Regions from separate parts of the Mesorhizobium sp. WSM4841 genome, predicted to be linked through region 1. Evidence: riboswitches for the same ligand, from Rfam matches in the RefSeq annotation. Region 1 holds a riboswitch; each other region holds the start of a gene.
The links. A riboswitch is a leader RNA that binds a small molecule or an ion and turns the genes downstream of it on or off. The one in region 1 is predicted to bind cobalamin.

Region 1 (7,433 bases):
CCGCCGCATGCAGACGGAGTTCGTCGCGGTGCCGCCGTTCTGGACGATCGGCCAGACCATCGACTATATGCGCGAGGACAATAACCTTCCCGACCGCTTCAGCCAGATTTTCGTCATCGATCCGAGCTTCAAGCTGCTCGGCGCCATCGATCTCGACCAGATCCTGCGCACTAAGCGCTCGATCAAGGTCGAAGAGGTCATGCATGAGACCAGGCACGCCATTCCGGCCACGATGGACCAGGAAGAGGCAGCGCGCGAATTCGAACAATACGACCTTCTCTCCGCCGCCGTCGTCGACGAGAACGAGCGGCTGGTCGGCGTGCTGACCATCGACGACGTGGTCGACGTCATCCAGCAGGAGGCCGAGGAGGATCTGCTGCGCATGGGCGGTGTCGGCGACGAAGAACTGTCGGACAGCATTCTTTCGACTTCGCGCTCGCGCGTTCCGTGGCTGCTCGTCAATCTCGGTACGGCCTTCATCTCGGCCTCGGTGATCAGTATGTTTGGTGCAACGATCGAGGAAATGGTCGCACTTGCCGCACTGATGCCGATCGTCGCCTCGCTGGGCGGCAACGCCGGTACGCAGACGATGACAGTGACCGTGCGCGCGCTCGCCACACGCGACCTCGATATCTACAATGCCGGTCGCGTCATTCGCCGCGAGGTTGTGGTCGGCCTGCTGAATGGCATGGTCATTGCAACGATCCTCGGGCTGGTCGCCGGCTTCTGGTTTCACAATCCCGATCTCGGTTTCGTCATTGCCGCGGCGATGATCGTCAACATGCTGGCTGCGGCACTCGGTGGCATTCTGCTTCCGCTGTTCCTCGACAGGCTCGGCGCCGATCCGGCGATTTCATCATCAATCTTCACGACGATGATTACCGACGTTATCGGTTTCCTCGCCTTCCTTAGCCTTGCCACCTGGTGGCTGCATCTGGGCGCGGGAGCCGGATAAGGCCCTTCAATTGACTTTTACGTAAGTTGCGTGCGAGGTTTCGATGGAGAGCTGCCGGTCGATTCCGGTGCGGGACGAGCCCTTTTGTGAATGAAGGGCATCGCCGCATAATGGGCGATCGCGCCGCTATCCGGGCTTTTGGAGTGACGATGCGGGAATATTATTCGATAACCGAACTGACCCGCGAATTCGATGTTTCGACGCGGACGCTGCGCTTCTACGAGGACGAAGGGCTGGTGCAGCCGGTGCGGCGCGGCCGCACGCGGCTGTTTCGCCCGTCGGACCGGCATCTCATCCGCCAGATCATGCGCGGCAAGAGGCTCGGCTTTTCGATCAACGAAATCCGCGAAATCATCCAGATGTACAAGGAGCCGCCCGGGGAGGTCGGTCAGCTCAACCTGATGATCAAACGCATCGAGGAAAAGCGCGAGGATCTGCGCCAGAAGCGCCGCGACCTCGAAGAGACGCTGGCGGAACTCGATCAGGCCGAGGAATCCTGCGTCGAGCGATTGGTGGAGCTCGGCGTCAACACGTGAGCGGCCTTTTTTGACAATTCTACTCTGGCGGCCAGCTAGTGTGGTTTTCTGCCAGAGCGAATTCTTAAAAAGACCTTGCCGCACGCTTCAAATCCAGCGCCGCACCTTTTTAGCGTAATCCCGGTATTTCTTGCCGAATTTCGCCGTCAGAACTCTTTCCTCGCCCTCGATCGCCATCTTCTGCGTTGCGAAGGCGGCGATGATCGCCAGCGGCAGGAACCATACGATCCCCGAGATAAGGGCGACGCCGATCATCAGCAGCGTGTTGGCCAGATATATCGGGTTGCGGCTGACGGCGAAGGGGCCAGATGTGACCAGGTGATCCGGCACGGCGTTTGGGTGGAGCGTCGTCTTTGCCCGGATCATGGTGCGGATTGCCGTGAACCAGAGTGCGACGACGCCGAACAATGCCACCCAGCCGGCCGCGAACAGGATGTCGCCCAGAAGGCCGCCGATCCATGGCAGCGGATAGAGCAAGCCAAGCGCGATGCTGACGGCGATGGCCGCGACATAGATCAGCGGCGGCCACGGTATAAACCCCGGTTTCGGCTGCCCCGGTTTCTGTTGCCCAGGTTTCTGTTGATGGTCGGTCATTGTGCTCCTCCCTCCATCAAAGTGCTGTCGGCTTTGGCAGTGCAGGCGCCGGCGAGCTCGTCGAGATGTGCCTTCCATTCCGCAGCCTGGTCGTTGCGGTAGAGCTGATCAAGCGTGGCCTCGCCCTCGAGTGTATCGAGCATGCACACACAATAGCTGGAGCAGAACTCCGTGTCGCGCGATTGCTCGCACGAAGTCTGGCATTCTTTCAGGAAGGTGACCTGCCTGGTCTCGACCGGTGCCGGCATGACTTGCGAAAAAAGCCAGATCGAGCCGATCAGCACCGGCTGGTGGATCAGATAGAAGGCGAGGCTGTGCCGGCCGATAAAGACCAGCGGATTTGTCCAGCTGCCGGGCGTCAGGCCTGCCAACCGCGTCAGCAGGCCGGAGGCGGAGGCGAGTTTTGCCGTCGCGATGCCCGCAAGCACAGCGCCGAACCATGGCAACAGCGGGACATAATCGTTGGAGCGCGGGTTGGTTGCCGACAGGCCGACCCACCACAGGGCCGGATGGTCGAAGGTCTCGGACCTGAGGTAGAGCGGCGCGGTTATGACGAAAGCTGCCATAACCAGCGTCAGCAGCGCCGGCAGCCGCAGGAACGCCAGGCCGAGCAGGCTGGCGAGCGCGATCTCATGCAGGATACCGAAAAAGATGAAACTGTCCGGCGTGGCAAGCCTCGTGGCAGCCGATATGGCGAGCGCCGCCCCGGCGACCATGGCGAAGCGTTTCCAGAAGCCGTCCCAGCGGATCAGTTTGCCATGGGCGAGGAACAGGCTGACGCCGACCAGGAACAGAAAGGTCGAAGCGATGCAGCGCGCGTAGAATTTCCACCAGCCGAAGGCGGTCAGGCCGGGATCGGTGTAGCCAAAGAATTCGAGATCCCAGGTGAAATGGTAACTCGCCATGGCAAGCAAAGCGACGCCGCGGGCGACGTCGATGGCGATGATGCGCTTGGATCGGTCCTGAACGGTCGGCGTAGAAATGCTCATGGTCTCGCAATCTGATTCAGCACTGCAAGACGACTATCATGGTTGCCCCAGACAAAAGAAGACAGGGCCAAATCCCGTTGATGCTCAGGGCGTCGGTGAAAGCGCCGTATGCCGCTGACGCACCCATTAGAAGCGATGCGGGCCATATTCCTCGGGCATCAGCACTCCGGCCTCGTGGCGCCGGCCGGCTGGTTCCAGAGACGGCGCATTCGCGCTGGTAGCTGGCGGAATTTGGTTTGCCGGGCACGGCGATTCTGCCTATAGTCGCGGCTGTCGTCGGTTCCGTTTGGAACCGCGCATGAACCCGGAACCGGAATCGGTTCCGGAAAGGTCATGCGCAGAGTCTAAGTGTTAGAGCGTCCTTTGTGCGTCCATTCGGACGCACGGCGCTCTAAAGGGAATGCGGTAAGGGCAAAATTCGCCCAATGCCGTGGCTGCCCCCGCAACTGTGTGCGGTAGTCCTCTCCATATGCCACTGAAGAGTTTCTTTCGGGAAGAGCTTCTTCGGGAAGGTGGGGAAGGGCGCTGATCCGCGAGCCAGGAGACCTGCCGGCGACAGGAGAACTGATTTCTATGCCCTCGGGTGGAGGGCGAAAGGACAAGACATGAATACCGCTTCCGTCTCGCTCGTCGCTTCCGTCTCCTCGCAGTCGCGCTTCGTGCAGCTGGCGCTTGCTGCATTTCTCGGCATTTTCGTCATGGGCTTTGTCGGCTTCTCGCATATCGATGCGGTCCACAATGCCGCCCACGACTATCGCCATTCGATGGCGTTTCCCTGCCACTGACGAGGGGCCGACATCATGACACTGTTTCGCAACGTCGTGTTCATCGCGGCGATCGCAGGGCTTGTGGCTGGCGTCGTTCTCGCCTGCATGCAGGCCTACGCCACCGTGCCGCTCATTCTCAAGGCGGAAGTCTACGAGCAGGCCGGCGGTGGCCACACGCATGACCACGCCGCGGCGCCGGCCGCGAACGCCACGGACGCCAATGCCATGAGTAGCGCCGAACCGGCCGCTCCGGCTGCGGAAGACGAAGGCTGGGCGCCGGCCGACGGTTTCGAGCGCTTCGCCTTCAACGTCGTTGCCAACGTCGTCACCGGCATCGGCTTTGCGCTGATCCTGGTCGCCGCTTCGGAGTTCGCCGGCGGCATCGGCAATTGGCGTCAGGGCCTGTTCTGGGGCCTTGCCGGCTTTGCTGTGTTCACGCTGGCTCCGAACCTTGGCCTGCCTCCCGAACTGCCGGCTATGCCGGCTGCCGATCTCGCCCAGCGCCAGATCTGGTGGACGGCAACTGTGGTAGCGACAGCGGCCGGTCTTGGGCTGCTCGCCTTTCGCAAATCCCTGCCGCTGGCGCTGCTTGCCGTGGCGTGGATCGTGGCGCCGCATATCGTCGGCGCGCCGCAGCCCGACAGTTTTGAATCGCCGATCCCGGAAGCCCTGCACCACCAGTTCGTGGTGGCGGTGACACTGACCAATCTGGTGTTCTGGCTGGTGCTCGGCGCCGTCGTCGGCGTGGTGCGCGGCCGCTTGACCGGCAGCACGACCGGCCTGCGCGACAGCTTTGCCTGATCGCGCTGCTCCCGGCGGCAAGCTGACCCTGGTCATCGGCGGTGCGCGCTCCGGCAAGAGCGCGCATGCCGAAAGACTGGTGACGGCCTGTCCGGCGCCGTGGGCCTATATCGCTACGGCGCAAGCCTATGACGACGAGATGCGCGAGCGTATCGCGCTGCATCGGTCGCGGCGCGGCGAGGGTTGGACGACCATCGACGCGCCACTCGATCTCGTCGGCGCGATTGAGGCGTTGCCTGACGGCCGGCCTGTCCTCGTCGATTGCCTCACGCTGTGGCTGACCAACCATATGCTGGCCGAACGCGACATTGAGGCCGAATGCCGAGGGCTGGCCGATGTGCTGTCGCGGCCGCGCGGGCCATGGTTCGTGGTTTCCAACGAGGTTGGCCAGGGCATCGTGCCCGACAATGCGCTGGCTCGCCGGTTTCGCGATGCCGCCGGCCGGCTCAACCAGCAGGTCGCGGCCGTCGCCGGCACAGTGCTGCTGATGGTGGCGGGACTGCCGCTCAAGGTGAAATGAGATGACCGATATCGACGACAGGGACGAGGAACGCCACCGCGCCAAGATGGCCAAGCGCAAGGCGGTGCAGGACGCAGAGGTCGCGGCAAAGACGGTCGAGAAGGGGCTGCTGATCGTCAACACCGGGCCCGGCAAGGGCAAGACCACTGCCGCCTTCGGGCTGGCGCTGAGGATGCTCGGCTACGGCAGGCGCGTCGGCGTCGTCCAGTTCATCAAGGGCAAATGGCACACCGGCGAGAAGGACGCCTTTGCCGCCTTCGGCGACCGGGTCGTCTGGCACACGATGGGCGAGGGTTTCACCTGGGAGACGCAGGATCTGAAGCGCGATATCGCCGCCGCCGAGTCCGCTTGGGCCAAGGCGCTCGAACTGATGGCCGATCCATCGATCAGCCTTCTGGTGCTCGACGAGCTGAATATCGCGCTGCGCTACAATTATCTCGATCTCGACAAAGTGGTGGCGTCGCTGAAAGGGCGCCGCGAAAACCTGCATGTCGTCGTCACCGGCCGCAACGCCAAACCGGCGCTGGTCGATGCCGCCGATCTGGTCACCGAGATGGGCGTGACCAAACATCACTTTTCCGCCGGCGTTAAGGCGCAGCAAGGGATTGAATTCTGAGGGGTGATTGCGCTTCGGCAGGGCACCCTCAAGCATTGCGGTGCTGGTGGCGGTGACGCTGGTAAAATTGCCGATCTCCCCTTGCGGGGGAGATCGGATCTCACCTGCGGTTTTCGACAACCTCAAGCTGTATTGTTCTTGCTTTGTGCCGGCAGCTATGATACTGATTCTTCTATAGTGCTGATTCGCACCGCCGACCCGCTCGCGAGGCGGGTTTTTGTTTTGCGCTCGATCTCGAGCGTCGATCACGCCATAATGACGACCGCCGAGATCTCCCGAACAGCGCGTCAGCACTAGGTCGGCGACCCTGTAGAGTTTCGGCGCCCGCCTTATGGCAGGGGATAGAATTCTGATCGCTAGGCAAGCTGGAGATTGTTCGTGGAACAGGCGGTAATCGTCTATCTTCTTCTGAAGGACGGTCAATTTGGAGCGTCGCAAGAACGCGAATCCATTTACGCGCTCGAGGATCGGCTAGAGAAAGCTATCGAGGATGCGTCGGTCGGCGAGTTTGACGGTGACTTGTTTGGTGAGGGCGAATGCATCCTCTACATGTATGGGCCAAACGCTGAACGACTTTTTGTTGTAGTCGAACCCGTATTGAGATCTTTTCCCGTAGCTGCCGGTGGATACGCGATCAAAAGGTTTGGCGAGGCAGCCGATCCAAGCGCAAAGGAAGTCCGTGTTACTTGGTAGGTCGGGTTTGCCGACCCATTCGGGCGTCACGCAGCGATAACAATCACCGACAGCAAGCCGAACAGCGCGATCAGCAGAAAGTCGGCTACCCGGTAGAGTTTCAGTGCCCGCCTGATGTCGACACTCTCGGCATCGCGGTGGCCGCCTTCGCCCATGAATGCATCGTCGACCATGACGCCGTCATAGGAGCGCGGCCCGGCGAGCGCCAACCCGAGCGCGCCGGCCATCGCGGCCTCAGGCCAGCCGGCGTTGGGCGAGCGGTGTTTTTTCGCGTCGCGCAGCACTGTGCGCCAGGCGTTGCCGGCATCGGCGTCTTTGACGAAGAAGGCGGCCAGCACGATGAGCAGCGCGGTCAGCCGCGACGCCGGCAGGTTGATCAGATCGTCGAAGCGCGCTGCCGCCTGGCCGAAGGCCTCGTGGCGCGGCGTGCGGTGGCCGATCATCGAATCGGCGGTGTTGGCAGCCTTGTAGGCGACGCCGCCGGCCAGCCCACCGACGCCGATCCAGAAGACGGGCGCGACGACGCCGTCGGAAAAATTCTCGGCCAGGCTTTCGATCGCCGCGCGGCAGACGCCGGCTTTGTCGAGCTTTTTCGGATCGCGGCCGACGATCCGTGAAACGGCAGCACGGCCGATGTCGAGCCCGCCATTGTCGAGTCCGTCGGCCACCTGCTCGACATGCTCGGCCAGGCTCTTCTGCGACAGCAGCGATGTCGCCAGAATTGCCGTGAGGACCAGTCCGGCTGGAATGCCCGAAAGCACGGTTTCAACCGCGAAAGCGATGGTGGCCGGCACCAGCACGATGATCAGCAGTGCATCAATGCCGCGCCGACGACGGACGGCGTCGGAATCAATGGCGCGGTTGAGCCTGCGGTCGAGAAAGGATATCAGCCTACCGAACCAGGTGACGGGATGGCCGATGGCGCCAAGCAGCCAGCCCGGGTAGCCGACAGCGAATTCAAC
Region 2 (7,433 bases), on a different contig from region 1:
ACATCTTCGGCGACGATCCGGCCCGCGACATCAGCGCCTTCGGCGTCAAGTCGTCGGCGCCGACGCAATATCCCGCCGGCACCACAGCCGATCTCGGCGACGGCGAGACCTTGCAGCTCAACGCCGACGGCAGTTTCGTCATGACCTCAACGAAGGCCTTCGAGGGCGAGCGCGGCCAGCGCGTCTACTACGCCTCGTCGGCGCCGCCGAAATTCACCACCGACAATTACGACACGGTGCTGTTTTCGGAAGGCATCGGCCGCTCCTTCATGAATTCGCTGACCGTCACCATTCCGGCGACGGTCATCCCGATCCTGATCGCGGCATTCGCGGCCTATGCGCTGGCCTGGATGCGCTTTCCCGGCCGCGCATTGCTCATAGCGGTCATCATCGGGCTCTTGGTCGTGCCGCTGCAAATGTCGCTGATCCCGCTGCTGAAGCTCTACAACGGCGTCGGCAGCTTCTTCGGCGTGCCGTCGAAAACCTATCTCGGCATCTGGCTGGCGCATACCGGCTTCGGCCTGCCCTTCGCCATCTATCTCCTCAGAAGCTACATTGCCGGCCTGCCGCGCGAAATCATGGAATCGGCGCGCATCGACGGCGCCAGCGATTTCGAGATCTTCGTCAAGATCGTGCTGCCGCTGTCATTCCCGGTGCTGGCCTCCTTCGCCATCTTCCAGTTCCTCTGGGTGTGGAACGACCTGCTGGTCGCGATGGTTTTCCTCGGTACCGAGGGCGACCAGATCGTGCTGACTGCCAAGCTCAACGCGTTGCTCGGCTCGCGCGGCGGCGACTGGGAGATTCTGACGACATCGGCTTTCATCACCATTGTCGTGCCGCTGATCGTGTTCTTCTCGCTGCAGCGCTATTTCGTCCGCGGGCTGCTCGCCGGCTCGGTGAAAGGAGGTTGAGCTTATGCAATCCGCTGTGAAAGCGACATTGAGCCCCGACGTCGCCGTCAACCGCGACTGGTGGCGAGGTGCCGTGATCTACCAGATCTATCCGCGCAGCTACCAGGACTCCAACGGCGACGGCATCGGCGACCTCAGGGGCATCATCCGCAGGCTGCCCTATATCGCGGCGCTCGGCGTCGATGCCATCTGGATCTCGCCGTTCTTCAGGTCGCCGATGAAGGATTTCGGCTACGACGTATCAGACTATTGCGACGTCGATCCGATGTTCGGCACGCTGGCCGATTTCGATGCCTTGACTGCCGAGGCGCACAGGCTCGGGCTCAAGGTGATGATCGACGAGGTGCTGTCGCATACTGCCGACATCCATCCGTGGTTTAGGGAAAGCCGCTCGAGCCGCACCAACCCGAAGGCGGACTGGTATGTCTGGGCCGACGCCAAGCCCGACGGCACGCCACCCAACAACTGGCTGTCGATCTTCGGCGGTTCGGCCTGGCAGTGGGACACCAGCCGCCAGCAATATTACCTGCATAATTTCCTGGCCGAGCAGCCCGATCTCAACTTCCACAGCCGCGCGGTCCAGGATGCGCTGCTCGATGTCACCCGCTTCTGGCTGGAGCGCGGCGTCGACGGCTTCCGCCTCGACACCATCAATTTCTACTTCCACAGCCAGGGCCTGGAGGACAATCCGCCGCTGCCGCCCGAACAGCGCAACGACCAGACTGCTCCTTCCGTAAACCCCTACAACTACCAGGACCACCTCTACGACAAGAGCCGTCCCGAAAATCTCGGTTTCCTCGAACGCTTCCGCGCCCTGCTTGATGAATATCCGGCGACGGCGGCGGTCGGCGAAGTCGGCGATTCGCAGCGCGGGCTGGAGGTGGTGGCGGCCTACACCGCCGGCAGCAAGCGCGTGCACATGTGCTATTCGTTCGACTTCCTGGCGCCCGAAAAGATCAGCGCGGCAAAGGTGCGTTCAGTGCTGGAGGCCTTCGGCAAGGTCGCCAGCGACGGCTGGTCGTGCTGGGCCTTCTCCAACCATGACGTGATGCGCACTGCCTCGCGCTGGGCGGCCGACGAGGCCGACCGGACCGCTTATCTCAAGGTGATCTCGGCGCTGCTGATGTCGCTGCGCGGCTCGGTCTGTATCTATCAGGGCGAGGAACTTGGTCTTGGCGAAGCGGAATTGCAATTCGAGGATCTGCGGGACCCCTACGGCATCCGCTTCTGGCCGGAGTTCAAGGGCCGCGACGGCTGTCGCACGCCGATGGTCTGGAATGGCGCCGACAGCAATGGCGGCTTCTCCAAGGCAAAGCCCTGGCTGCCCGTGCCCACCAAGCACCTTTCGCAAGCGGTCGATGTGCAGCAGGGCGACAACAGCTCGCTGCTCGAACATTACCGGCGCTTTCTTGCCTTCCGCCGTTTACATCCGGCGCTGGCCAAGGGCGAAATCGACTTCATCGAAAGCCAGGGCGATACGGTCGCCTTCACGCGCCGCGAGGGCAATGAGCAGATCGTCTGCGCCTTCAATCTTGGCAGCCGACCGGCCGAAATCGATCTCGGCGGACGCTCGCTGCAGCCCTTGCCGGGGCACGGGTTTTCGGGACAGACTGTCGCCGGCTCTATCCGCCTCGGCGGCTACGGCGCCTGGTTCGGGCGCATCGACTGAGTTGGCAATTCACTGGAGGGAATCATGGCCGATGTCACGCTAAGGCAAGTGAAGAAATCATACGGCAATCTCAATATTCTCCACGGCATCGACCTCGACATCAAGTCGGGCGAGTTCATCGTCTTCGTCGGCCCTTCGGGCTGTGGCAAGTCGACCTTGCTGCGGTCCATCGCCGGGCTTGAGGAAATCACCTCCGGCGAGCTCAAGATCGACGGCGAGGTGGTGAACGACGTGCCACCGTCGAAGCGCGGCATCGCCATGGTGTTCCAGTCCTATGCGCTCTATCCGCACATGACCGTCTACGACAACATGGCGTTCTCGATGAAGATCGGCAAGGAGAGCAAGGCCGAGATCGACAAGCGGGTGCGCCAGGCGGCGGAAATCCTGCAGCTGACCAAATATCTCGACCGCTTGCCCAAGGCGATGTCGGGCGGCCAGCGCCAGCGCGTCGCCATCGGCCGCGCCATCGTGCGTAACCCGAAGGTCTTCCTGTTCGACGAGCCGCTGTCGAACCTCGACGCGGCACTGCGGGTTGCCACCCGCATCGAGATCGCCAAGCTCAAGGAGTCGATGCCTGCTACAACGATGATCTACGTCACCCACGACCAGGTCGAGGCGATGACGCTGGCCGACCGCATCGTCGTGCTCAAGGAGGGCCATATCGAGCAGGTCGGCACGCCGATGGAGCTCTACAAGAGACCCGGCAATTTGTTCGTCGCCCAGTTCATCGGCTCGCCGGCCATGAACATCCTGCCGGCGACGATCGACAAATCAGGCGACCCGACCATCGTCAGTCATGTCGGCGGGCGCAAGGCGACGGTGCCGATCGCCACGCCGGCGTCAGTGAAGGGTGCTTCGGTCAGCTTCGGCGTGCGGCCGGAGGATCTGATGATCGCCACCGGCGCCGATTATCTTTTCGAGGGAACGGTGGATTATGTCGAGCAGCTCGGCGAGGTCCAGCTCGTCTATGTCGACATCGGCCGCGCCGACCTGCCGCTGGTGACCAAGCTGCCAGGCAATGTCGAAGTCAAGCGCGGCGCTGCGTTGCGGTTGAATGCCGATCCCGGCGACCTGCATATTTTCGACGTCGACGGACATTCCTTCACACTCCACATGGCGGAAGCAAAGGCAGCCTAACTACTGGATCAGGCAGTTTGGCGAAGGCAAAAACAAGAGCGGCGGGCAAGGCCCGCCGCTCTTGTGCATTGCATTCAGGTCGCTGTTAGCGGCCGAACAGGTTCCGGTCGCTGCCCTGCGGGGCGGACTTCTGTACGTCGCCCGAGGAATTGAGCAGCTTGTAAACCGGCGAGCCGGTATTGCTTACCGAAAACGTCTGCGTGTTGTCGACGTTGACGGTCGCCTGCTTGTTGATGTCGGTTCCGCCAACGTTGTCGTTGCGGGCATAGGCGCTGCCGGCAGCAATCAAAAGTGCCGCAGCGGTGAGAACGATCTTCTTCATTTCAGTAATCCTGGATTTTCGTATCCCATCAGCGCGGCGGCCGCGGTCTTTGTGAAAGACAATGCCGCCGCTGCTGTTGGGATCGACATTAGTTGTTGCCGAAGAGGTTACGGTCGCTGCCATTGACGGGCTTCTCGTCAGCCGGAACCGGATTCTGCGCCGAAGCCGAATTCTGAATCGAAGCTGTGTACGAGCCGTTGTCGACCGCAGCGGCCGGCTGGTTGGCGCCGTTCGATCCAAAGTTGTCGCTGCCGGCAAAAGCGCTGCCGGAGACAGCCAGGATGGCGACGGTGGCAAGAATGATCTTCTTCATTTCTAGTACTCCTGAATTTTTCAGATCCCGAGCGGCGGACTGGCCGCTTTGTCTTGTTGTTTGACCATGATCTTTTCCAAAAACCGGTTTCCACTTCGGGATCATGGTCTGGGATCAGCTGTTAATTGTTGCCGAAAAGGTTGCGGTCGGCGCCCTGGTCGACGGGCTTTTCAGCGTGAGCCGACTTCTGAATGGAAGCCGTATACGAACTGTCGACCGAGGCGGTCGGCTGATTGGCGCCGTTGGACCCATAATGGTCGCTGCCAGCAAAGGCGCTGCCGGTGATGGCCAGAACGGCGACGGCAGTAAGAGCAATCTTTTTCATTTTTGGAACTCCAGTATCTTTAGTTTTCCGTCCGTCTAGCGGCGTGTCTTGGGAGGAATTCGCGTCGTTCGGACAGCCCCGATGTGGGAAGGCCATCCGGCGGATTCCAATCACGAAGTTGTTCCGTGTGGACCAAGAATCTACACCTTGAAATTGTACCAGAGGCTTCTATCGTCATTGCTTTCTGGCTTGTTTTCAAAGGTTTAGGACAAAGAGGCTAATCGACCATTGACGGATTGCCGGACCTGCGTTCACAGTGTCATGCACGCATTGTCAACAGAAACGAACCGTTCGGTTCGATTTTAGAAGCGGCTTAAAAAGCCGGCGCTGAGTTGTTGTCGAATCGTTAACCATTTCGGCGCCCTGCAATGGTCAATCCGGCACGCTTTCAGAACCGGCAGCGCTCGCAGCAGGCGCAAAGTTCACCTTCCTCAAATCCCGGCCCACAGGTTTCGCCGGCGGTGTCGCGCCGCATGGATACGATGTCGCTTTCATGCGGACAGTCAGCCGGCCGTCATGATTAGATCACGCCATCTCAGGTGCCGCTTGGTGACGACGAAGCGGAGAATTGGGAAGCCGGTCAGAACCCGGCGCTGCCCCCGCAACGGTGGTGGAGTTCAAGTCGCAACGGGAGACCACTGGGCCCAAGCCTGGGAAGGTGTCGCGATGGTCCGCAAGGACACTCCAGAGCCCGGAAACCAGCCCGAGATTTCTAGACTCGACTGATCGCGGTGGGCGGTCAAGAGGTGGATAGTGCATGTCCGGCCCTGTCGCCGGCTTGCGGCCGATCCTCCCTCCATCACCACCAGTTCAGTCTTTGGAGCGACGTGCGTCCATTTGGACGCACAAAGTACGCTCCAAGACTTTGAATTGCGCATCGTGCTTTCCGAAATCGATTCCGATTTCGGGCCGATGCGACGGCTATGAGGACAGGACATGGATGCGCGCAACGACATGCTGAGGCTCTTGCACGGCCGCAGGGAAGGCTACTCGCTCGAGCAGCCCTTCTACACCGATCCCGATTTCTTCAAGCTCGACATGGAGCTGATCTGGTATCGCGACTGGGTGTTCATCGGCCACGATTGCGAGTTGCCGAAGCCGGGCAGCTACATCACCGCCCAGATCGGCGACTATCCGGTCGTGCTGGTCCGCGACCAGCAAGGCAAGATCAACGCCTTCCACAATTCCTGCCGGCATCGCGGCAGCCGCGTCTGCAACGCCGACAAGGGTACGGCGGCGAAGCTCGTCTGCCCCTATCACCAGTGGACCTACGAGCTGGACGGCCGGCTCTTGTTCGCAAGGCAGATGGCGGACAGCTTCGACAAGAGCCAGTTCAGCCTGAAGCCGGTGGCTTGCGAAAGCATCGGTGGCTACATCTTCGTCTGCCTGGCCAAGGAGCCCGCCGATTTCGCGCCGATGCGCGCCATGATCGAGCCTTACCTCCTGCCGCACCGGCTGCGCGAGGCAAAGGTCGCCTTCGAATCGACCATCGTCGAGAAGGGCAACTGGAAGCTCGTCTGGGAGAACAACCGCGAGTGCTATCATTGCGCCGGCAACCATCCGGAACTGTGCAAGACATTCCCGGAAGCGCCGACCGTGACCGGCGTGCAGGGCGCCGACAGCGATCCGGAGATGCTCGCGCACTGGGCGAAATGCGAGGCGGCGGGCCTGCCGAGCAAGTTCCGCATCGATCCGGCCGGGCAGTATCGCGCCACCCGCGCGCCGCTGCTGCGCGACGCCGTCAGCTATACGATGACGGGAAGACGCGCGGTGAAGAAGAACCTTTCCGACAGCGTTTCGACCGACCGTATCGGCTCGCTGCTGCTCTATCACTATCCGACGACCTGGAACCATATCCTCGGCGATCACGCGGTCACCTTCCGCGTGCTGCCGATCAGTGCCACGGAAACGGCCGTCACCACCAAATGGCTTGTCCATAAGGACGCGGTCGAAGGCGTCGATTACGACCTCGCCGATCTCACCCATGTCTGGACCGAGACCAACGACCAGGACCGCCGCATCGTTGAGGAAAACTCCTTCGGCATCCTGTCGCCGGCCTATGAGCCCGGCCCCTATTCGGAACTGCATGAGGGCGGCGTCATCCAGTTCGTCGAATGGTACGCCTCCTTCATCGGGCCGCGCCTTGCCGAGGCCGGCCGGCCGGCGCTGCGCAGCGTCGCCTGAGCGAGGTCAAGGGGATGAATGCGATGACGGACCTTGGCCTCTACCGCCATCTCGACGAGATGGCGCCCTGGAACGACAGGCTCCAGGTGCTGGAAGTGATCGGCGTCAGCGACGAGGCGCCTGACGTGAAGACCTTCACCTTCCGCTCCGATAACCAGACCTGGTTCCGCTACAGACCGGGGCAGTTCGTGACGCTTGAACTGCCGACCACCGACGGCCCGCTGATGCGGACCTATACGCTGTCGTCCTCGCCGTCGCGGCCGTTCTCGATCGCGGTGACGGTGAAAGCGCAGGCCGGCAGCCTCGGCACGCGCTGGATGTTCGACAGTCTGAAGCCCGGTGTTCACGTGAAGGCCTATGGGCCGACGGGCGACTTTTCGCTGCACAGCCATCCCGCGGCCAAGTATCTGTTCATTTCGGCCGGCTCCGGCGTGACGCCGATGATGTCGATGCTGCGCTGGCTGAACGACTGCGCGCCATGGACAGATGTCGGCTTCGTCAACTGCGCGCGAAAGCCCGAGGAGATCATCTTCCGCAAGGAGCTCGAGCTGCTCGGCAGCCGCATGCCGGGC
Region 3 (7,433 bases), on a different contig from region 1:
CCGCAGATCGCGGTTTTCCTGACCTTGATCAGCACATCGTTTGGGCCGATCTCCGGCACCGGCACCTCTTCCATCCAGATGCCCGGTTCAGCCTTGGCCTTCACCAGCGCCTTCATCATGTTCGACATCGGGTGCTCCTTACGCTTGGTTGATTTCGCTCCTCGCCCTGCTCCGGTAGCCTGCGCAACGAAAAGGTAGGCTCGGAGAACACCTGAGATCCTTGGACCGATCGTAATGTTGACGCCTTCCTTTGTGTCGAAGCAACATTCCACAGCGATCCGTGCGCTTGAAAACCCAGTCCAGCGAACCTCAGCGGAAGCGGAGCAAGCGCCACGCCAGATGCAGCGAAGTTTCAATTCAAGCGATGAGGAATGGTCGCAGCTTGCAGCTGGGCGGCATGGCTATTTCGTCGATGTCCGCCACATGCGACGCAATCACTCGACACGATGCTCTCGATGGTCGGTCTGGCCGCCGATATCTTGATGTGTCGGTGCACAGGCGGCATCGTTCGCCCCTCGGTGAAGTGTCTGTTGACCGCTGGCGCTGTGAGAGGCTGAAGCTCACGGGCAAAGCCGCCTTACTCCAGTTCCTGGTTGAAATCATCCGTCCTCGGACCAGAAGCGGCTTCCGAGATCCTGCTCCGCCGCTCAGCCGTCCAGCGGGCCTTCGGCTGGACGACAAGGGTGGGGCCTCTACCAATCATTGGGCGGCTTTTCGATGCCGTCCCTTCTGCTTTGAACTCATCCGCGGAGCCCGCTGGTCACATGTTTGCCGGTCACAGTGGCCCAGCGGCCTGCGCCTGCGCTTTCTCCCGCAGGGCGAATGCTGCAGCGACCATGTTCACGAGGGCAGGGCGGACCTCCTCCCATTTCCTTGTTTTGAGGCCACAGTCCGGATTCACCCACAATTGGCTGTCCGACAGTCGCTCGCGGGCAAGTTGGGCGAGATGCAAAATCTCGCCGATCTCCGGGACACGTGGTGAGTGAATGTCGTAGACGCCAGGACCGATTTCGTTCGGATATTTGGACTTCGTGAAGGCGTCTAGCAGTTCCATTTTAGAGCGCGACGTCTCGATCGAAATGACGTCCGCGTCCAGTTCAGCGATCGAGTCGATGATCTCATTGAACTCCGAATAGCACATGTGGGTGTGAATTTGGGTCGCGTCCTCCACACCCGTCGAAGCGAGCCGGAAGCATTCGACAGCCCAGCCGAGATAATGTTTCCAGTCGGCCTTCCGCAGCGGCAAGCCTTCGCGAAATGCGGCCTCATCGATCTGGATCACCTTTGCGCCAGCTCTTTCGAGGTCCGTCACTTCATCGCGGATCGCGAGCGCGATCTGGCGGCAGGTCTCGGCGCGGGGTACGTCGTCGCGAACAAAAGACCAGTTCAGAATCGTCACTGGCCCTGTGAGCATGCCCTTCACCGGCTTATTCGTCAGAGACTGGGCAAATTGCCACCAGAGAACCGTCATCGGATTGGGCCGCGATACGTCGCCGAAGATGATGGGAGGGCGCACCAGCCGGGAGCCGTAACTTTGCACCCAGCCATGCTGGGTGAAGGCGAGGCCGGACAGCTGCTCGCCGAAATGCTGCACCATGTCGTTTCGTTCGAACTCGCCGTGTACCAGCACGTCCAGCCCGATCTCCTCCTGCCAACGGACCACCGCTTCGGTCTCCTTCTTCAGGAAGGCCTGGTAGTCGATATAGCTCAGCCGGCCCTTCGCATGAGCGGAGCGCGCCCTGCGCACCTCGGCCGTCTGCGGGAAGGACCCGATGGTCGTCGTGGGGAATGGCGGCAGGCCGAGCGTGTCAGCCTGGACTCTGGAGCGCTTGGCAAATGCGCTCTTTCGTTGCTTCATGTCGCCGTCAATGCCGACAACTCGCCCATGGACGAGCGGATCATGGACCTTTGCAGACATGGCGCGCGCGGCGGCGGCCTCTTCAGAAGCCTTGAGCGCGCCCGCTACAGTATCCCTGCCTTCGGACAAGGCTTGGGCCAGCACGAGCAGCTCTTCAGTCTTCTGGGCGGCGAATGCCAGCCATGATCTGACGTCCACATCGAGCGCGGTCTCCATCCGCAGGTCCATCGGCACATGAAGCATCGAGCAGGAAGGCGCAATTTCGACGCGGTCCAGCGGCCAGCCGGCAATGACCGGCTTGATACGGTCGAGAATGGCAGTCAGGTTCGCGCGCCAGACGTTGCGGCCGTCGATCAAGCCAAGTGAGAGCACCAGATCCTTCGGTGCGAGCCGACCAACCGTCTCCAACTGCTCGGGAGCGCGCACAAGGTCGAGATGTAGGCCCGCCAGGCGCAGCGAAAGCGCGGTCTCGAGATTGTCTCCCAGCGGACCGAAATAGGTAGCCAGCATGATTTTCAACTTGGGCGCGGCTTTCGACAGCTGGCCGTAGGTGAATTCGAAGGCAGCTCGTTCGTTCGGGTTAAGGTCGAGCACAAGCGCCGGCTCATCAATCTGAACCCAGTCGGCCCCAGAGAGCTCCAAATTTCGCAGGAGTTGCTCGTAGACGGGCAGCAGGCGCGGTAGCAGCGCCATGGTATTGAAACCTTGGTCGGGAGACTTCGCCAGCTTGAGGAAGGTGACCGGTCCAAGGAGGACCGGGCGTGTATGGATGCCGAGCTCTTTTGCCTCCAGAAAGTGATCGACTGGTTTCGTCGACGAGAGGGCGAATGTCTGATCGTCGCCCAACTCCGGCACGATGTAGTGGTAGTTCGTGTCGAACCATTTGGTCATTTCCATCGCGGTTACGCGCTGTCCCTGAACGGCATGCCCGTGACTGGCATGTCCGCAACCCGCGGTATCGCCTTGCGTCCCGCGCGCCATCGCGAAGTAGATGTCGAGGGGGACCTCGCCGCTCGTCCAGCCGTAACGAGTTGGCACGGCGCCGACCATTGCTGCGGTGTCGAGCACATGGTCATACAGTGAGAAATCGTTCGACGGGATTTTCGACACGCCCCGGTCGTGCTGCTCGCTCCAACTGGCGGCACGGAGCGCCTTCGCCGTCGCCAGAAGGTTGGCAGCAGAAGATTTTCCGGACCAGTAGCTTTCGAGCGCGAATTTCAGTTCTCGCCGGCGACCGATACGCGGCACACCAAGCGTTGCTATGGGAACTTGCTGGGAGACATTCATTCCATACCCCGATGGTTAGCGGCGGGGACAAGGAAGGCGCTAACAGGCCGGCATCAACGCCGAGCTGCCGCGGCCACCAGACACCCCGCCCGTGGACGTTGTTCACCGTGGCAGGTCTCCTGGCTCGCGGGTCACAGCCTCTGCCCGTCTTCCCGGGGCAGTTCGCCCCAGTGACATTGGTGGGTTGGCTCGCCGCTTACAGTTGCGGGGGCAGCGCCGGCATTGCACCGGCTTCCCTCTTAGCTCCGCTAGGGCAACGCCTTGCGGAGAACCACGACATGCGGACAATCGCAGCTGCCCGCTTTCTTGTCAATGCTGTATAAAGAAATGTTTATGTGTTTATGTGAATCATTCACCCGCGGCGTGTCTCAATTCGCAGATCGCGGTAGAGCTGAACCATCTGCGCCCCTCTCCGGTTCGCAGGCTGTGGCTGACCGGTGGCTGTGGCTGGCCGGTCGGGCAATCTGTCAATTGTACGATCCCGGCTCAGAACGATTTTCGTAAGAGGGCGTGTTGACCATCATGATCGGCCGGCAGTACTGGGCCGAAGGGCGACAACGTTCCTGAGCCTTCATAATCAGAAATTTGTAGAAGAACCGCCATCCTTCACGGACGGGTACGCGGTGTTTTCCCAGCGCTTGTCTGGACAGCCCGCAAAAAGGGGAGGGTGAGCAGCACCTCGCCGAGATGCGTCCCTACAACCCGGCCTGCTCGGCCTCGCGGCGCAAATTCTGACGAGGCCTCGGGCCGATCTGCTGGATCACCAATCCGGCCGCCAGTGAGCCGAGGTCGCCGCAGGTCTTGAGGTCGCGGCCTTGCGTGTAACCATGCAGGAAGCCGGCGGCATAGAGATCGCCGGCGCCGGTGGTGTCGACCAGCTCCCGGATTTTGGTCGCCTCGACGGTGACGGTCTCGTCGCCGCGCACGATCACCGAGCCCTTTTCCGAACGGGTCACGGCGGCGATCCGGCAATCCTTGCGGATCTGAGCCAGTGCCCCGTCGAAGGACGATGTCTGGTAGAGCGACTTGATCTCGTGGCTGTTGGCGAAGACGATGTCCACCGTGCCCGAACGCATGAGGTCGAGGAACTCGTCGCGATAGCGGTCGACGCAGAACGAATCCGAAAGCGTCATCGATACTTCGCGGCCCGCGGCGTGCGCCAGGCTGGCCGTCTGCCGGATCGCCTCCTTGGCGCGCGGCGGGTCCCACAGATAGCCTTCGAAATAGGTGACCTTGGCGCCCGAGGCCTTGTCGGGCTCGACGTCCTCAGGCCCGAGCTCGACGCAGGCGCCAAGATAGGTGTTCATCGAGCGCTCGCCGTCTGGGGTAACGAAGATCATCGAGCGCGCCGTCGGTGGCTCGCCATTGAGCGGCCTGGTGTTGAAGGCGACGCCCTGCGCATGGATATCATGGGCGTAGATTTCGCCGAGCGCATCGTTCGAGACTTTGCCGAAGAAGGCGGCGCGTCCGCCGAAGCTGGCGACACCCGCCGCCGTGTTGCCGGCGCTGCCGCCGGAGGCTTCGATGGCCGGGCCCATGCGGCTGTAGAGCAGCTCGGCGCGCCTCGTATCGATCAGGTTCATCGCGCCCCCAAGTAAGCTACAATTTTCGGACGCTCCGTGGCGCCCAAAACATGAACTCGCATTTTCGCATTGAAGGATATGGCCGACCGCGGCACACCCACAAGGTTGAAACTAAGCGACGGCGATATACATTCGCCGCTGCTGTTCCATGCCTCACTGCCCCAAAATTCTGCCGTGCCCCTCACCTGAAGCTGTTTAGCTGGATCCGGTTTGCGCCCGCCACAAGCGAGCGTAAGCGCCTTCAGCTGTCAGCAGATCAGCATGCCTCCCCTCCGCAACAACCCGCCCCTTGTCCAAGACCATTATTTTGTCGGCACAACGGATGGTGCTGAGTCGATGAGAGATGATGACGATGGTCTTGCCGCCCCGACGCAGATCCTCAACCACTCGCAGGACAAACGCCTCGGCGACCGAGTCGAGAGAGGAGGTTGCTTCGTCGAGGATCAGGATCTCCGGATCCCGGTACAGAGCCCGAGCCAACGAAAGGCGCTGCTTCTCGCCCCCGGAGAGGCGTACGCCGTTTTCGCCTAGATAGGCCTGGAAGCCACCGGGCCAGCGCTCGATCACCTCCCGCAGCCCTATTTGATCGCAGATTTGGAGGATCTTTTCGATGTCCGGCTCGAACTCGCCAAGGGCGATGTTGTCGATCACCGAGCCCGAGAACACATCGATCGATTGCGGCACCGCAGCGACAACCTTGCGCAGGGATACGGTCGACAGGTCCTGGAGGGCATAACGGCCGATCCGGATGTATCCACCCTCAAGCGGGTAGACATTCTGCAGCAGCGCCGCAAGGGTGCTCTTGCCCGAGCCGCTTTCCCCCACCACTGCTGTCATTTCCCCCCGGCGGAAGGTGGCGCTAAGATCCTGGAAAAGCTCGAACTGGCTACCATATCGGAACGTGACCTTCTCCAGCTGGATGTCGCCAATGTCGGATTTGTCTGCATCGATGCCGCCACCGCTTTCCGGCTCCAGGTCGAAGATCTCGAACAGGCGATCCGCTGCGACAAAAGCATCCTGAACGATCCGGTTGGTCTGGATCAGACTGGCAATCGGCCGGGTGATATAGCCTAGCAAGGTATAGCAGGAGAGTAATTCGCCAGGCGTGACGGTCTGATCGAGGGCAAGTGTCGTTCCGAACCACATCAGCACGATGGTGAATAAAGTTGCGAGGAATGTCGAGGTGCTGTCTCCGAAGATCGAGATCAGGCCGGAGCTGTAGACGGAGTGCAGCATCTTGATGAAGCGGGTCTCCACCTTGAAGTTGGCGAAGCTCTCCATGCCGGAGATCTTGATTGTGGAGACAGCTCCCAGTGATTCCACCAGTTGTGTCTCTAATTCGGCAGCGTTCTCCATTACGGCGCGCTGACGATTCCTATTCTGCCGGTTGATGATCCAATAGACCGAGAGGTACAAAGGAATGGAGACCGCCACGACCAAGGCGATCTTCCACGAGTAGATGAACATCAGCCCTAACGAGAACAGTACCGTTAGCACGTCAACGAACATGTTGATCGAGACGTCGTTCAGGAAGCTCCTGATCTTCACCGCGTCATTCATGCGGGAAATGATTTCGCCCATGCGCATGCTGTCGAAGAACTTCTGAGGCAGGCTTAGGATATGATTGTAGTAGCCGAGGATCAGGTGGACGTCGATCTTCTGCCCCGTTTGCAGGACGAGCCGGTTTCTGAGGAGATTGATCAGGATCTGCACAACCAAGATCAAGAGCATGGCGACGCTCATCAGGTTGAGCAGATTGCGGTTGCCCGCTGTAATCACATGGTCGACGATCTTCTGCACGTAAATGGCAGTCGAGAGGCCAAGGATCGTCGTCACCAGCGCCCCCGCGAGAGCCTGCGCCATCGCCGCCTTGTGTGGCGCAAGCAGACGCGCGAAACGACCCAGGGGTGAGGTGGTCTCGTCGCGGCGCTTGAAGGTGTCTGCGGGAACCAGGAGCACCAGGGCGCCAGTCCATTGCTTTTTGAATTCCTCGTGCGCCAGCTTGCGGATTTCACCATAGGCTGGGTCCATGACGATGACCCACCTGGCGTTGATCGCCTGGACTACGACGAAGTGATGCAGAACCTCGCTGACGACGACGTGCGCGATGGCGGGCTTGGGGATCTTGTATAGGCTGTCGAAGCCACCCTTTACCCCCTTGGCAACGAAGCCCAGCTTCCGGGCCGCTTCCACGAGGCCCAGCACAGTGGTGCCGGAGCGGCCGGTCGAGGCATACTGTCGGATACGCGACAATGGCAGCTTGTAGCCATAGAAGGCCGCGACAGAAGCAAGGCTGGCGGCACCGCAATCCGTGATGTCGCGCTGCTTGAACTTGATGATCTTGCTCGACATAGCGGCTCGCTGACTGTTTGAAAAATGGAGAATCAGTGGCTCGCCAGGAGCGGATTGAGCCAATCGTCGACCTCGTTGTACAGGAGCTCCAGGACTGTGCGGTCGCCCAGGAGGAAGCGGGCCCGCACGGTCATGCCTTTCTTCAGGTTACCGATGACCCCGTGCTTGAGGGCGAGATGGCGGCGAGAGAGCGCGCAGCGGACCTTGAAGGCCGGGCTCCCGTCGTGCAGGGTGAAGTCGTGCGCCACGTCGAGCACCGTCGCGTCAATGACGCCCCATTGATTGTAGTTGAAGGCATCCACTTGGAGACGCACCGACTGGCCGGGGCGCACAAAGCCGATGTCGTTGGGAGA
Region 4 (7,433 bases), on a different contig from region 1:
CTCGCTCAGGTCGTGCAGCATCGCCAGCACGCTGGACGGCACGTCGAGGCCGACGGCGTAGCCGGTGCGGCCGGGCGCGCTTGGATAGTCGGGGATCAGGATGGCCAGCTTGCGCTCCGCGCGCGGCGTCCGCTGCAGGCGGATGAAGGCTTGGACACGGTTCGCCACCTGCGCGACGCGGTCCGGCTCCGGCCGGTTGGAGAACGCGCGGAAAGCCAATGCGGGATCGACCTCGCTTTCGCCCTTGAAGGAAATGGCGCCGGCAAGGATGCGGCCGTCGAGTTCGGGCAGGACGACATGCATGGCGAGGTCGGCGGGCGCCAGGCCGCGCTGATTGTTTTGCCAGATGTCACGGCGTGTTGTCGCGACGATGACCTGGAATACCGGCACGCCGGCGCGGTCGAACAGGGTTTCGACGCCGGGCTCAGCACCGGAGGCGAAGGCCGTCGCGGTGATGACGGCGGCAGGGTTTAGCGCGGCAAGCGCAGTCTCGACAAAGGCCAGCGATGCCGGGTCCTTGAGGCTGGACACGAAAATGGGGACAGGGATGATGCCGCGCTGCCCGAGCGCTTCGAACAATGCGTCGATCGGCGCGACATCGGCGGCGAGCAGCATCGAACGGTAGAAGAGAATGGGGACGACGTCCCCCCGTCCCGGCTCATAATAGCCCGCCTTCGGCACGACAACCGGCTCCACGACCGCCGTGTCCTGTCCTGCCAGCCGCGCCAGCTGATTCACCAGCGCCGTCATATTCTCCGGGCCGCCCTCGCGAAAATAATCGAGCAGGCCGTTGAGCTCTTCGCGCGGCAGCGTCGAGCATTCGATCAGCCGGAGATCCTCGTCGCGGCATTCGCCGGGCAGCAGCGCCAGTTTTATGCCGCGTGCGCGGGCGGTCGAGGCGAGTTGGTCGCAGCCGTAGCGCCACCAGTCGTAGCCGCCGAGGATGCGAACCAAAATAACCCTGGCGTGCCGGGCGACGCTGTCGATCCAGAGATCGACGGACATCGGATGGCGCAGGTCGCGTAGAGCCGCCAGCCGCATCGACGGCAGGCGATGCGCGTCCGCCTTCCACGCCGCTGCCAGCCCGGCCAGATCGCTGTCGGTGAAAGACAGCGCCACGACATCGGCAGGCGTCTGCCTGAGATCAACAGGCTCGGCGAGATCGTCGAGCGAGGCGGATGTTGTGGTGAGGATGTGCATCGCGGCTCGTGCCTGAGGTCAGCCGGCGAGGATACGCTCGATTGCCGGCCGGTTCAGCCCCTTCAGGCCGATGATGACGAGGCGCGAGCGGCGATCGTCTTCAGCGGTCCAGGCGCGGTCGTAGTAGTGATTGACGCGCGGACCGACCGCCTGCAGCAACAGCCGCATCGGCTTGCCGCCGACTTCGACGAAACCCTTGACGCGCAGCACGTTTTCTTCCTCGGCCGCCGTGGCGACGCGCAACGCCAGCTCATCGGGATGGGCGATCGACGGAATGTCGATGACGAACGAGTCAAAATCGTCATGCTCGTGGTCGAGTTCGTCGTCGTGGTGAGTCTTGCGGTTCTCGATATCGTCCTCGACGGCAAGGCCGAGGCCGAGCAGCACAGACGGATCGACCTTACCCTGCGAGGTCGGCACGATCTTGACGGCGCGCGCGGTGTGCTCGCCGATGATGGCATTGGCACGGGCCGAGCCGGCGGCGTCCATCAGGTCGGTCTTCGACAATATAATCAGGTCGGCACAAGCGAGCTGGTCCTCGAACACCTCCTCGACCGGATCGTCATGGTCGAGCGTCTCGTCCCGCGCGCGCTGTGCCTGCAGGGCGTCCATGTCGTTGGCGACGCGGCCATCAGCCAGCGCCGGTCCGTCGACCACGGCAATGACGCTGTCGACCGTCACCCGGCTCTTGACCGTCGGCCACTGGAAGGCCTGGACCAGCGGCTTGGGCAGAGCCAGCCCGGAGGTTTCGATCAGGATATAGTCGACCTTCGGCGATAGCGACAGGATCCGGTCGAGCGCTGGGACGAAATCATCGGCGACGGTGCAGCAGATGCAGCCATTGGCCAGCTCGACGATGTTTTCCTCAGGACAGGTGTCGATGCCGCATCCCTTGAGGATCTCGCCGTCGATGCCGATGTCGCCGAACTCGTTGACGATGATGGCCAGCCGCTTGCCCCCGGCGTTTTCGAGCAGATGGCGGATCAGCGTCGTCTTGCCGGCGCCGAGAAAGCCGGTGACGACGGTGCAGGGCACGCGGGAGAGCGAGGCGGTCATATCTGATCCTTCAAAAGGTCGAGGGGAGGTATGCGGGCGACGAGGCCGCGCTTCAGGCAATCGGGGCGGCCGCGCCATGGAATGAGGCCGTCAGTCGAGGTGGCGAAGAGTTTTGCGCCAGCGACGAGATCGGCGCCGCTGGTCGCGGTCAGGTCGCCAAAGACATAGCTCCAGCAGCCGTCGCGCAGGATCGCGGCGCTCAGCCGGCGCTTGCAATTGCCGAGGCATTCGACGGTGCGGATATGGATATTTTCGCCTGATACAGCGCGGCGCGTGTCTTCGGCAAGCAGCTCGCCGGCGCGGGGATCGGCGTCGGAGCCGGTCTCGTCGCGACAGGAGGCGCAGACGATGACGGTGATGCCGGCCAGGGAGTCGTCCCCGCCGGACAATACGCCCGCTGTCTCAGCCGGAAAACTGCTGTCGCGTTCCAAATCAGGCTCCTTGCCCGGAAAACCCGCCAGGCGATCGGATTCTATTGTCCTAGACGGCAGGTCTCCTGGCTCGCGGGTCATCGCCTTGGTGCCGCCTTCCCGGGATTTTCCCAGTGGTTATCGGCCTTGGCTCGTCGCTTACAGTTGCGGGGACAGCCGCGGATTTGAAATCGAGATTTCGCACCGCATTCCCTCTTGGCTCCTCCCTTTGCCGAGAGGAGACCGTCTGAACCGGATTTAGGCTTGTGGAGGCAGTCGTGTCAACGCATGGTTCCGACACGGCGAGGAAACGCTTCAGCGCCGACATCGGCAATTACGAAACCGCGACATCCGCCAGCGCGTGGCCCAAATCCCCCGCAGGCGTCACTTCGATGCGCTCCAGGCCGAGCCAGCCTTGCATCAGCTTCAGTTCCTCGAACAGCTTGGCAGCGGTTTGCGGCGGGGCGCCGGCCTCGGCATAGGCGGCATGGACGCGCAGCACGCTGGCGGGGCGGTCGGCCTTGAGGTCGATGCGCGCCACAATCCTTTCGCCGAGCAGGAACGGCAGCACATAATAGCCGTATTGGCGCTTTTCGGCAGGGGTGTAGATCTCGATGCGATAGCGGAAGTCGAACAGTCTTTCCGTGCGCGCTCGCTCGAAGACGACGGGATCGAACGGGGCGAGCAACGCGCGCGCCTCGATCTTGCGCGGAAAACGGGCGTCCTTTTGAAGATAGGCAGGCTTGTCCCAGCCTTCGACGCGAACCGGCAAAAGATCACCGGCGTCGACCAGTTCTTCGATGCGACCCTTGATGTCGGCGGGAGAGAGGCGGAAATAGTCGCGCAGGTCGCCCGCTGTCGCGACGCCGTGGGCGCGGGCGGAGATGCGCAGCAATTCGCGGTGCGCATCCTCCGGGGAGGGCACCGGCAAAGCAAGTACTGCCGGCGGTAGCACGCGCTCCGGCAGATCGTAAAGCCGCTCGAAGCCACGACGCGACGCCGTGGTGATACGGCCGGCCCAGAACAGCCATTCGAAAGCGTGCTTGGCGTCGCTCCAGCCCCACCAGCCGCCGTTTCCCTTCTGGCCTTCGAGGGCGGATGCGGCGACCGGTCCTCGTTCGACGACCTCGCGATAAATGTCTTCAATGTAGGCGGCGCGTTCGCGGCCCCACTTGGCCAGTCCGTTATACATTTCCTCGCCACGTTCGGCCCGCTCCATGCGCCAGCGCATCAGCGGATAGGTTTCGACCGGCAGAAAGGAGGCCTCATGCGCCCAATATTCGAAGACCGTGCGCTTGCGCGTCACGGCGGCGTTGTCGAGCAGGGCAAGCGGGTAGGGGCCAAGCCGCGAATAAAGCGGCATATAGTGGGCACGCACCACCGCGCTGACGGAATCGATCTGCAGCAGGCCGGTCCGGCCAAGCACACGGGCCAGATGGCGGCGATTGGGCGTGCTGTTAGGGCGAGGATCGGCAAACCCCTGTGCGGCAAGCGCGACGCGCCGGGCCATGGCGAGCGAGATTTTTTCCTTCATGCAGACGGCACTCTGTTGGCGTTCTACCAAAGATGGGAGCGATGATTCCGCGTCATGCTAGCAGGGTTTTGGCGGCATCTATGTCAGGAGAGAAAACTGGAGTAAAAAGTGAAGGAAATCAAACAGGAGCGGATCGGACCAGTTTATCCGGATATGCCGTCGAGCACCGTGTTTTGAACAAGGTTTGACTTGCTTCGCCGAAAGCCCTGCGCTAACCCTCGCCGCGTTGCAGCATAGAGCCCCCTAAAACGGTTCAGTGGTTAAACTGTCACGCTTCCGCAAGTGGGTCCGGTGCTGTAATCAGAGTGGATTGGCCGCCAACGGAAAGCTGCAGCATGAACGCATTGTTGAGTTCGTACCTGCCCATCGTCCTGTTCATCGGCGTGGCGCTGGTCGTCGGCCTGGCGCTGCTTGCCGCACCCTTCCTGGTGGCCTACCGCAACCCAGATCCGGAAAAGCTTTCCGCCTATGAATGCGGCTTCAACTCGTTCGATGACGCCCGCATGAAGTTCGACATCCGTTTCTACCTGGTGTCGATCCTGTTCATCATCTTCGATCTGGAGGTGGCCTTCCTGTTTCCGTGGGCAGTGTCTTTCAGCCAGATCGGCATGCTCGGTTTCTGGTCGATGATGGTGTTTTTGGCGGTGCTGACGATCGGCTTTGCCTATGAATGGAAGAAAGGAGCGCTGGAATGGGATTGAGCGACAATTCCGGCACGCTCGTCGCGCCGAAGCCAAAAGGCATTCTCGACCCCAGCACCGGAAAGCCGGTGGGGGCGAATGATCCCTTCTTCCTCGAGATCAACGACGAGCTTGCCGACAAGGGCTTTCTCGTCACCTCGACCGAGGCGCTGATCACCTGGGCTCGCAGCGGCTCGCTGATGTTTATGACCTTCGGTCTTGCCTGCTGCGCGGTCGAGATGATCCATACCTCGATGCCGCGCTATGACTCGGAGAGGTTCGGTGTCGCGCCGCGCGCGTCGCCGCGCCAGTCGGACATCATGATCGTCGCCGGCACGCTGACCAACAAGATGGCGCCGGCGCTGCGCAAGGTTTATGACCAGATGCCGGAGCCGCGCTACGTCATCTCGATGGGCTCCTGCGCCAATGGCGGCGGCTATTACCACTATTCCTATTCGGTGGTGCGCGGCTGTGACCGCGTCGTGCCGGTCGACATCTACGTGCCCGGCTGTCCGCCGAGCGCGGAAGCGCTGCTCTACGGCATCCTTCTGCTGCAAAAGAAGATCCGCCGCACCGGCACGATCGAGCGGTGAGCGGGATGATGAGCCTGAATGAACTCTCGACCTATCTCGGCGAGAAGCTGAGCGGCCGGATCGGCGATGCAGTGTTTGCCTATGGCGAACTCACCATCTCGGTCGAGCCGCAGGATCTGATCGAGGTGGTGAGCTTCCTGCGCGACGATCCAAAATGCCAGTTCATCTCGATCATCGACGTCTGCGGCGCCGATTATCCATCGCGGGCCAAGCGATTCGACGTTGTCTATCACCTGCTGTCGCCGAAGCAGAATGTTCGCATCCGGCTCAAGGTGCAGGCGGACGAAGAGACTGTGGTGCCATCGATCACCAGTGTGTTTCCGGGCGCCGACTGGTTCGAACGCGAAACCTACGATCTCTATGGCGTGCTGTTTTCGGGTCATCCCGATCTCAGGCGGATTCTGACCGATTACGGCTTCGAGGGTCATCCGCTGCGCAAGGATTTCCCGCTGACCGGTTTCGTCGAGGTGCGCTACGACGACGAGGCCAAGCGGGTCATCTACGAGCCGGTCGAGCTCAAGCAGGAATTCCGCAATTTCGATTTTCTCAGCCCTTGGGAGGGGACGGATTACGTCCTTCCGGGGGATGAGAAGGCGAAACAGTGAGTAGGGAAGTAGTGAGTAGTCAGTAGGAAGGAATGGAAAAAAGGATCGAATCTTATCGCGACCTAATGGTGTGGCAATCGGCGATGGTGCTTGCAGAAGATTGTTATCGCCTCACCAAAATTTTTCCGAAAGAGGAGATCTATGGAATGACCTCCCAGATGCGCCGCTCGGCGGTATCTATCGCCGCCAATATCGCCGAAGGGTACGGTCGTGAGAATAGAGGTTCATTCGTTCAGTTTCTGCGCATGGCGCAGGGTTCGTTGAAGGAACTGGAAACGCACATACTGCTGGCATGCCGGGTCGGCTTGCTGGAAAGAAACAATGAGATTGAACTGCTGCTCCGATGCGAAGAGATAGGTAAAATGATGCGATCTCTCATCAGAACGGTGCAGGCAAAGCAGGCGGAATAAGTAGGCATTGAGCTTGATGATCACTACTCACTACTCACTACTGACTCTTCGCCAGAGGCGCCAGAATGGCTGAAACCTCCGTCCGTAATTTTAACATCAACTTTGGACCTCAACACCCTGCAGCGCATGGTGTTTTGAGGCTGGTTCTTGAGTTGGACGGCGAAGTCGTCGATCGCGTCGATCCGCATATCGGACTGTTGCATCGCGGCACTGAAAAGCTGATCGAAGCCAAAACCTATCTGCAGGCCGTGCCCTATCTCGACCGGCTCGACTATTGCGCGCCGATGAACCAGGAGCATGCCTTTGCGCTGGCCGCAGAGCGGCTGCTCGGTATCGAGGTGCCGAAGCGCGGCCAGCTGATCCGCGTGCTCTATTGCGAGATCGGCCGCATCATGTCGCACATCCTCAATGTGACGACGCAGGCGATGGATGTCGGCGCGCTGACGCCGCCGCTGTGGGGCTTCGTCGAGCGCGAAAAACTCATGGTATTCTATGAGCGGGCCAGTGGCTCGCGCATGCATGCAGCCTATTTTCGGCCCGGCGGCGTCCACCAGGACCTGCCGCAGCAGCTGGTCGAGGATATCGGCAACTGGATCGATCCGTTCCTGAAATCGCTCGACGACCTCGACGCACTGCTGACCGGCAACCGCATCTTCAAGCAGCGCAATGTCGATATCGGCATCGTCTCGCTGGCCGACGCCTGGGCCTGGGGCTTTTCGGGCGTCATGGTGCGCGGCTCCGGCGTCGCCTGGGATCTGCGCAAGTCGCAGCCTTACGAATGCTATGCCGAGATGGATTTCGACATTCCAATCGGCAAGAACGGCGACTGCTTCGACCGTTACCTCGTGCGCATGGAAGAGATGCGCCAGTCGGCGAAAATCATGCGCCAGTGCGTCGACCTGCTGCTCGGCAAGGAAGGCACGGGGCCGGTGTCAAACCTCGACG

Region 2: another riboswitch for cobalamin. It lies ahead of AC0L14_RS03855 (aromatic ring-hydroxylating oxygenase subunit alpha); the one in region 1 lies ahead of AC0L14_RS05415 (CbtB domain-containing protein).
Region 3: another riboswitch for cobalamin. It lies ahead of metE (5-methyltetrahydropteroyltriglutamate--homocysteine S-methyltransferase); the one in region 1 lies ahead of AC0L14_RS05415 (CbtB domain-containing protein).
Region 4: another riboswitch for cobalamin. It lies ahead of AC0L14_RS28445 (DUF1636 family protein); the one in region 1 lies ahead of AC0L14_RS05415 (CbtB domain-containing protein).

What each region holds. Positions count from the first base shown of each region.
Region 1 covers NZ_JBVVQC010000003.1:318,132-325,564, reverse strand. Annotated here, with positions in the region: gene mgtE (magnesium transporter) at 1-955, shown strand, start outside; gene AC0L14_RS05430 (MerR family transcriptional regulator) at 1,105-1,491, shown strand; gene AC0L14_RS05425 (methyltransferase family protein) at 1,579-2,085, opposite strand; gene AC0L14_RS05420 (acetyltransferase domain-containing protein) at 2,082-3,074, opposite strand; cobalamin riboswitch at 3,426-3,642, shown strand; gene AC0L14_RS05415 (CbtB domain-containing protein) at 3,680-3,859, shown strand; gene AC0L14_RS05410 (CbtA family protein) at 3,875-4,642, shown strand; gene cobU (bifunctional adenosylcobinamide kinase/adenosylcobinamide-phosphate guanylyltransferase) at 4,665-5,162, shown strand; gene cobO (cob(I)yrinic acid a,c-diamide adenosyltransferase) at 5,164-5,778, shown strand; gene AC0L14_RS05395 (hypothetical protein) at 6,157-6,471, shown strand; gene cbiB (adenosylcobinamide-phosphate synthase CbiB) at 6,498-7,433, opposite strand, start outside.
Region 2 covers NZ_JBVVQC010000002.1:392,450-399,882, forward strand. Annotated here, with positions in the region: gene AC0L14_RS03825 (carbohydrate ABC transporter permease) at 1-911, shown strand, start outside; gene bglA (beta-galactosidase BglA) at 916-2,580, shown strand; gene AC0L14_RS03835 (ABC transporter ATP-binding protein) at 2,605-3,717, shown strand; gene AC0L14_RS03840 (DUF680 domain-containing protein) at 3,803-4,039, opposite strand; gene AC0L14_RS03845 (DUF680 domain-containing protein) at 4,128-4,352, opposite strand; gene AC0L14_RS03850 (DUF680 domain-containing protein) at 4,474-4,677, opposite strand; cobalamin riboswitch at 5,198-5,398, shown strand; gene AC0L14_RS03855 (aromatic ring-hydroxylating oxygenase subunit alpha) at 5,614-6,861, shown strand; partial or broken gene AC0L14_RS03860 (FAD-binding oxidoreductase) at 6,885-7,433, shown strand, end outside.
Region 3 covers NZ_JBVVQC010000031.1:18,968-26,400, reverse strand. Annotated here, with positions in the region: gene tdh (L-threonine 3-dehydrogenase) at 1-128, opposite strand, end outside; gene metE (5-methyltetrahydropteroyltriglutamate--homocysteine S-methyltransferase) at 776-3,121, opposite strand; cobalamin riboswitch at 3,238-3,436, opposite strand; gene AC0L14_RS27410 (adenosine kinase) at 3,841-4,806, opposite strand; gene AC0L14_RS27405 (peptidase domain-containing ABC transporter) at 4,924-7,080, opposite strand; gene AC0L14_RS27400 (HlyD family secretion protein) at 7,113-7,433, opposite strand, start outside.
Region 4 covers NZ_JBVVQC010000033.1:34,268-41,700, reverse strand. Annotated here, with positions in the region: partial or broken gene AC0L14_RS28455 (cobaltochelatase subunit CobN) at 1-1,200, opposite strand, end outside; gene cobW (cobalamin biosynthesis protein CobW) at 1,219-2,256, opposite strand; gene AC0L14_RS28445 (DUF1636 family protein) at 2,253-2,687, opposite strand; cobalamin riboswitch at 2,726-2,929, opposite strand; gene AC0L14_RS28440 (winged helix-turn-helix domain-containing protein) at 3,001-4,200, opposite strand; gene AC0L14_RS28435 (NADH-quinone oxidoreductase subunit A) at 4,536-4,901, shown strand; gene AC0L14_RS28430 (NuoB/complex I 20 kDa subunit family protein) at 4,892-5,473, shown strand; gene AC0L14_RS28425 (NADH-quinone oxidoreductase subunit C) at 5,479-6,078, shown strand; gene AC0L14_RS28420 (four helix bundle protein) at 6,111-6,488, shown strand; gene AC0L14_RS28415 (NADH-quinone oxidoreductase subunit D) at 6,554-7,433, shown strand, end outside.